Regions from separate parts of the Pseudomonas sp. MPC6 genome, predicted to be linked through region 2. Evidence: predicted binding sites of a transcription regulator. Region 2 holds the regulator's gene; the other holds the start of a gene.
What was found. The regulator sigma-54, encoded in region 2, starts transcription at its own class of promoters, with help from an activator protein. The targets are predictions, from matches to a motif close to ANTGGCATNNANNTTGCTNT.

Region 1 (3,545 bases), 1.9 Mb from region 2:
TCATTTTCGAGCCTTTCCGGTCCGTGCCTTCCCAGGCATACACGCTGATTTTTGCTGCTTTGACCGCCATGTTCAGTCCTTGGTGACCCGGTTGATTTCTTCAAGGCTGGTGATGCCCTGCATGGCCTTGATCAACCCGGACGTGCGCAGGTCGTTGAACCCGTCCTTGCGCATCTGGGTATCGATTTCCAGCGAGTTGCCCTCGGCCATGATCAGCCGTTGCAATGCGGGTGTGTTCTTCACCACTTCATAAATCCCTACGCGCCCTTTATAACCGCCGTTGCAGTGATCGCAACCGACCGGTTCATAGATCGTGAACGAGCCGATGCGTTCCGCAGGAAAACCCTCCTTGAGCAGCGCCTCCCGGGGAATCTCGATCGGTCTCTTGCAATGGCTGCACAGTTTGCGCGCCAGGCGCTGGGCGATGATCAGGCTCACCGAGGTGGCGATGTTGAAGCCCTGGATGCCCATGTTGTGCAGGCGGGTCAGGGTTTCCGCAGCGCTGTTGGTGTGCAGGGTCGACAGCACCAGGTGCCCGGTCTGGGCGGCCTTGATGGCGATTTCCGCCGTTTCCAGGTCGCGGATTTCGCCGACCATGATGACGTCCGGATCCTGTCGCAGAAACGAGCGCAGCGCCTGGGCAAATCCCAGGCCCTGCTTCGGATTGACGTTGACCTGGTTGATGCCTTCCATGTTGATTTCCACCGGGTCTTCGGCGGTGGAAATGTTGATGTCCACGGTGTTGAGGATATTCAGGCCGGTGTAGAGCGACACGGTCTTGCCTGAGCCGGTGGGTCCGGTGACCAGAATCATCCCCTGTGGCTGCTTGAGCGCGGCCATGTACAGGTCTTTCTGGTCGGGTTCGTAGCCGAGGGCATCGATGCCCATTTGCGCGCTGGACGGATCGAGGATCCGGATCACCACTTTCTCGCCCCACAGGGTCGGCAGGGTGTTGACCCGAAAGTCGATGGACTTGCTCTTGGACAGGCGCATCTTGATCCGCCCGTCCTGGGGCCGACGCCGTTCGGAGATGTCGAGGCTGGCCATGACTTTCAGCCGCGAAGCGATGCGGTTGGCCAGTTGAATCGGCGGTTTGGCGACTTCGCGCAGCATGCCGTCGGTGCGCATCCGCACGCGGTAGGTTTTTTCGTAGGGCTCGAAATGCAGGTCGGAAGAGCCGCTCTTGATCGCATCGAGCAACATCTTGTGGACGAAGCGCACCACGGGTGCGTCATCGCTATCCTGGCCGGCGTCCCGATTGTTGTCGTCTACCGACTCGATGTCCACGCCATCGAGGTCAATGTCGGCCATGTCTTCCAGGCCGGTACTGTGGCTGTCGAAGAATTTCTCGATGGCGTCCGTGAGTTTTTCGTCTTCGACCAGAATGGCTTCGGTGCTGAGGCCGGTGCTGAACTGGATATCGTTGATGGCCTGGTGATTGGTTGGATCGGAAATCCCCACGAACAGCTTGTTGCCACGTCGCCAGAGGGGCAGGGCGTGGTGCTGGCGGACCAGTTTCTCGCTGACCAGCCCTTTGGGTTGTGACTCTTTATCCAGGCAGTGGAGATCCAGCAGCGCCATGCCGAAATGCTCCGAGGCAATCTCGGCAACCTGACGGCTATTCACCAGTTTGTTTTGCACCAGGTAGTTGACCAGGGAAATCCGGTTGCGCTGGGCTTGCTGATACGCCTGTTGCGCGCTTTTGTCAGAGAGCAGTTCGGCCAGGACCAATTGCTTGGCCAGGCCGCTAAGGGCGATGTCATTCATGGGGATACCGGACGCAAACAATGCATGACTTATAGCCTAGTCAAGCGGCGGAGCCAAACCTGTGGGGCTGAGGTGACAATAATTGTCAGATAGTGCGGATCCTGGGGGTAGGAAAAGGCGATTGCCTCGGCTCAACCCCTGAAAGCAGCAGTTGACGGGTTTGGCATGGGCTGTGCTGTGGCTCATTCAGATCATGAGATTTTGACTCATGCATGGAGCTTGACTATGAATACTCAGAAAGGTTTTACGCTTATCGAATTGCTGATCGTGGTGGCGATCATCGGGATTCTGGCGACGTTTGCGTTGCCGGCTTACTCGAAGTATCAGGCGAAGGCCAAGGTCACCGCTGGCCTGGCGGAGATTTCGGCGCTGAAAATACCATTTGAAGACCTGATGAATAACGGGAACGGTCCGGCAGATGTGACGGCAATTGGAGGAGTTACCCCAACCTCGAATTGCGCACTAACTGCTTCTGGAACAGCCACTAGTGGTGCTGGCACAATTGTTTGTACGATCGTTAACGCGCCTGCACCGGTTCTCAACAAGACGATCACGCTGACGCGCTCGAACACTGGCTGGGTTTGCACCAGCACTGCGGACCAGGACTTCTTGCCTAAAGGTTGCACCACTGCCGCTGGCGCTTAACGTTTCACAAAGCTTTAGTACGCAAAGCCCCGCCCTTAAAGCGGGGTTTTTTTTGACAAACTCCTTCGAATCTCCAGAACACAAGAAAACCCCGACAATTCATGGCCTTAGGCCCACGCTAAAACCCGCAACTTGCATGTAGATAATTTCGAAGTCATGCATTTTGCATGATTTCGAAAATCAGGTGATTTTCTAAGTTGCTGATTTATAACGATTTGTTGACTGTCTCAAACTTGGCACAGCGTTCGCAATATACCCAGTAACCCTGCTGACAAGACACGCAGCAGACTTTATGAAAAAACAGGAGTTACTCGTATGAAGAAGTTCGCTATCGCTGCCGCTACTGCTACCGCGCTGACCCTGACCCTGGGCAACGTTGCATTTGCCCAGACTCAAGCCACTCAAGCGCCAATGGTGCTGGCTGCCGGTGAAATGACCAAAGCCACAGAAGCTACTTCCGATACCTGGATCACCACCAAAGTCAAAGCAGACCTGGTCACCGAAAAAGGCATTCCTGGTACTGACATCAAGGTTGAAACCAACAAAGGTGTTGTTTCCCTGTCGTCTACCGTTGCCGTGACAGACGCACAGAAAGCCACCGCCGTGGCTATCGCCAAGAAAATCAAAGGCGTCCAAGCGGTCTCCGCTGACGGCCTTAAAGCCGAGTAAGGCAAGACTTCTCGCCTGGACCGGGAGAAGGCGCGGCAGACGGGCCGAGTCATACGCCTGCCGCAACTTGAGAGTTCATGCGAAAGGCCACAAGGACGTGGCCATTACAGGCCTCGGACATTCGTGTTCGGGGCCTGTTCTATTGGCAAAAGCAAAAGATAGCAGCTTCGACAGGTGTACGCCGATCCCCTGTAGGAGCCGGCTTGCCGGCGAAGGCGGTCAGTCAATAACAGTGTCGACTGACACACCGCCTTCGCCGGCAAGCCGGCTCCTACAGGTATTCAATCCATTTGGACGATCTTTTGATCTTCAGTTACCGCGTTTGCTGGTGATCTGTTTCAAGCGATTACCTTCAAACCGCAAATACTGGTACATCCCGCCATTGGGCCCATAGGTCCATTCCTCGACCTGGAACTCCTCCCGTCGATCGGCGCTGCGTTTGTAGCCCAACACATCACGGCTGA
Region 2 (3,545 bases):
GAAAGCCTGCTGCAGGAATTCCACATCCACCACATCCGCGACAACCTCGGCATGAGCCTGTCCGGTGGTGAACGCCGCCGCGTGGAAATCGCCCGGGCACTGGCCACCAACCCGAAATTCATCCTCCTCGACGAACCTTTCGCCGGCGTGGACCCGATTTCGGTGGGCGACATCAAACAGATCATCCACCACCTCAAGGCCAAGGGCATTGGCGTGCTGATCACGGACCACAACGTCCGCGAAACCCTGGATATCTGCGAAACCGCTTACATCGTCAACGATGGGCAACTGATCGCCGAAGGCGACTCTGCCACCATCCTGGCCAACGAACTGGTCAAGGAAGTGTATCTGGGCCATGAGTTCCGCCTGTAGCGTTGAGGTGTCCGCCTTGCCGCTCAAGCGCTTGTCTCGATAAAAAATCAACACTTTTTTATTGTTACAGCGCTCTAGGCAAACGCTAAAGTTTCGGGCATATAATTTGCTTATGTTTGGCGCTCCGGCGCCCTGTAGTGGATGGCGCATGTGCGCCGGCGAATAAGGTGTTAAGCCCCTGCCATGAAACCATCGCTAGTCTTGAGAATGGGCCAGCAGCTGACGATGACACCGCAGCTGCAACAGGCCATCCGCCTGCTCCAATTGTCGACCCTGGACCTGCAACAGGAAATCCAGGAGGCCCTGGAGTCCAATCCGATGCTCGAACGCCAGGAAGAAGGCGACGACTTCGATAACGCCGACCCCTTGGCCGACAAAGCCGAACAGCTCCCCAATGCCGACGTGTCGGAACCCTCCTACCAGGAAACCGCCCCGACGGTGGATAACCTCGAGGAAGGTGACTGGAACGAGCGCATTCCCAACGAACTGCCCGTCGATACCGCGTGGGAGGACGTTTACCAGACCAGCGCCAGCAGCCTGCCGAGCAACGATGACGACGAGTGGGACTTCACCACCCGTACATCGGCCGGTGAAAGCCTGCAAAGCCATCTGCTGTGGCAACTGAACCTGGCACCGATGTCCGACACCGATCGCCTGATTGCCGTGACCCTGATCGACTGCATCAACAATCAGGGTTACCTGGACGAAACCCTCGAGGAAATTCTCGAAGCCTTCGACCCGGAACTGGACATCGAACTGGACGAAATAGAAGCCGTCCTGCATCGCATCCAGCAATTCGAACCCGCCGGCATCGCCGCCCGCAACCTGGGCGAATGCCTGTTGCTGCAATTGCGCCAATTGCCCGCCAAGACCCCGTGGCTGGCCGAGGCCAAGCGTCTGGTCAGCGATTACATCGACCTGCTTGGCAGCCGCGACTACAGCCAGCTGATGCGCCGCATGAAGCTCAAGGAAGATGAACTGCGCCAGGTGATCGAACTGGTGCAGAGCCTCAACCCGCGGCCTGGCTCGCAGATCGAGTCCAGCGAAGCCGAATACGTCGTCCCCGATGTCATCGTGCGCAAGGACAACGAGCGCTGGCTGGTGGAGCTGAACCAGGAATCGGTGCCGCGGCTGCGGGTCAACGCCCAATACGCCGGTTTCGTGCGCCGCGCCGACACCAGTGCCGACAACACCTTCATGCGCAATCAGTTGCAAGAGGCCCGCTGGTTCATCAAGAGCCTACAGAGCCGCAACGAAACCCTGATGAAAGTGGCCACCCAGATCGTCGAGCATCAGCGCGGCTTCCTGGAGTACGGCGACGAAGCCATGAAACCGTTGGTGCTGCATGACATTGCCGAGGCGGTGGGCATGCACGAGTCGACGATTTCCCGGGTGACTACGCAGAAATTCATGCATACCCCCCGGGGCATCTATGAACTGAAATACTTTTTTTCCAGCCACGTCAGCACCTCGGAAGGCGGTGAATGCTCGTCCACGGCGATCCGCGCGATCATCAAAAAACTGGTTGCAGCGGAAAATCAGAAAAAGCCGTTGAGTGACAGCAAGATCGCTGGTTTACTGGAGGCACAAGGCATTCAGGTGGCTCGCCGCACCGTCGCCAAGTACCGCGAATCCCTCGGGATCGCGCCTTCGAGCGAACGCAAGCGGTTGATGTAGAGCCACGCCACAGCGTTCCAGTGGCAGGCATTTCTGCCTGCCGCTTTATGCACTGGCAACGAAGGAGAAGCTGTATGCAAGTCAACATCAGTGGACACCAACTGGAAGTGACCGAACCTCTTCGCACCTACATCGGCGAAAAGCTCGAACGATTGGAGAGGCATTTCGACAAGATCACCAACGTGCAGGTCACGATGACGGTCGAAAAGCTGAAGCAGAAAATCGAAGCCACGCTGCATATTCCCGGCAATGAAGTGGTCGCCAACGCGGAACATACCGATATGTACGCGGCGATCGACGCATTGACCGACAAGCTGGATAAACAACTCAAAAAGCATAAGGAAAAGACCCAAAGCCTCCTCCAGGGCGCGACCGGTCGTTAACACTCCCAACCCATGATCCGACTTGAAAGCATCCTGACCCCCGGCCGTTCCCTCGTGAACGTGCCGGGCGGCAGTAAAAAGAAAGCCCTCGAGCAAATTGCCAACCTCATCCATAAAGAAGTCCCGGATCTGGAGATGCAAGATGTCTTCGAGGCTCTGATTGCCCGTGAAAAACTCGGCTCGACCGGTTTTGGCAACGGCATCGCCATCCCCCACTGTCGCCTCAAGGGCTGTACCGCACCCGTCAGTGCCTTGATGCATCTGGACGCACCCATCGATTTCGACGCCATCGACGGTGCCCCGGTCGACCTGCTGTTCGTACTGCTGGTCCCGCAAGCCGCCACCGATGCGCACCTGGAGCTGCTGCGGCAGATCGCCAGCATGCTCGATCGCAAGGAAGTACGCGAAAAGCTGCGCAGCGCCCCGAGCAATGAAGCCTTGTATCAGGTTGTCCTGGACGAGCAAAACGGTCAGTAATCATGCGCTTGATCATCGTCAGTGGCCGTTCCGGCTCAGGTAAAAGTACCGCGCTCGATGTTCTCGAGGACAACGGCTTTTACTGCATCGACAACCTGCCTGCCGGGCTTTTGCCGGAACTGGCCGAACGTGCACTGATCCACACCGAACTGGCCCAGCCGCTGGTTGCCGTGTCGATCGACGCGCGCAACTTGCCGAGCCACCTGTCGCGCTTCCCCGAGCTGCTGGAAGAAGTCCGCAGCCGGCATATCCAGTGCGATGTCCTGTACCTGGACGCCGACGAAGAAACCTTGCTCAAACGTTTTTCGGAGACCCGCCGGCGTCACCCCCTGAGCAACGCCAACCGCTCACTGGCGGAAGCGATCAGCGATGAAACCACCCTGCTCGGGCCGATCGCCGACCTCGCCGATCTCAAGGTCAACACCACCAACCTGAACCTGTATCAGTTGCGCGATACCATCAAGCTGCGCCTGCTGAATCAACCGGAACCCGGTACGGCGTTCCTGGTGGAATCCTTCGGCTTCAAGCGCGGCATGCCGGTGGACGCCGACCTGGTGTTCGACGTGCGTTGCCTGCCGAACCCCTACTGGAAGCCGGAGTTGCGTGAACAGTCCGGGCTCGATAAGCCGGTCGCCG

Region 1: ELQ88_RS06435 (pilin) is a predicted target of sigma-54. The motif match lies at 1,927-1,946, and genes of this name have one in related genera.

The regions. Positions count from the first base shown of each region.
Region 1 is NZ_CP034783.1:962,933-966,477, forward strand. Features, by position in the region: gene ELQ88_RS06425 (type II secretion system F family protein) at 1-70, opposite strand, end outside; gene pilB (type IV-A pilus assembly ATPase PilB) at 73-1,767, opposite strand; gene ELQ88_RS06435 (pilin) at 1,993-2,412, shown strand; gene ELQ88_RS06440 (BON domain-containing protein) at 2,728-3,081, shown strand; gene ELQ88_RS06445 (DUF2845 domain-containing protein) at 3,391-3,545, opposite strand, start outside.
Region 2 is NZ_CP034783.1:5,938,511-5,942,055, forward strand. Features, by position in the region: gene lptB (LPS export ABC transporter ATP-binding protein) at 1-372, shown strand, start outside; gene ELQ88_RS29670 (RNA polymerase factor sigma-54) at 556-2,049, shown strand; gene raiA (ribosome-associated translation inhibitor RaiA) at 2,124-2,432, shown strand; gene ptsN (PTS IIA-like nitrogen regulatory protein PtsN) at 2,445-2,909, shown strand; gene rapZ (RNase adapter RapZ) at 2,912-3,545, shown strand, end outside.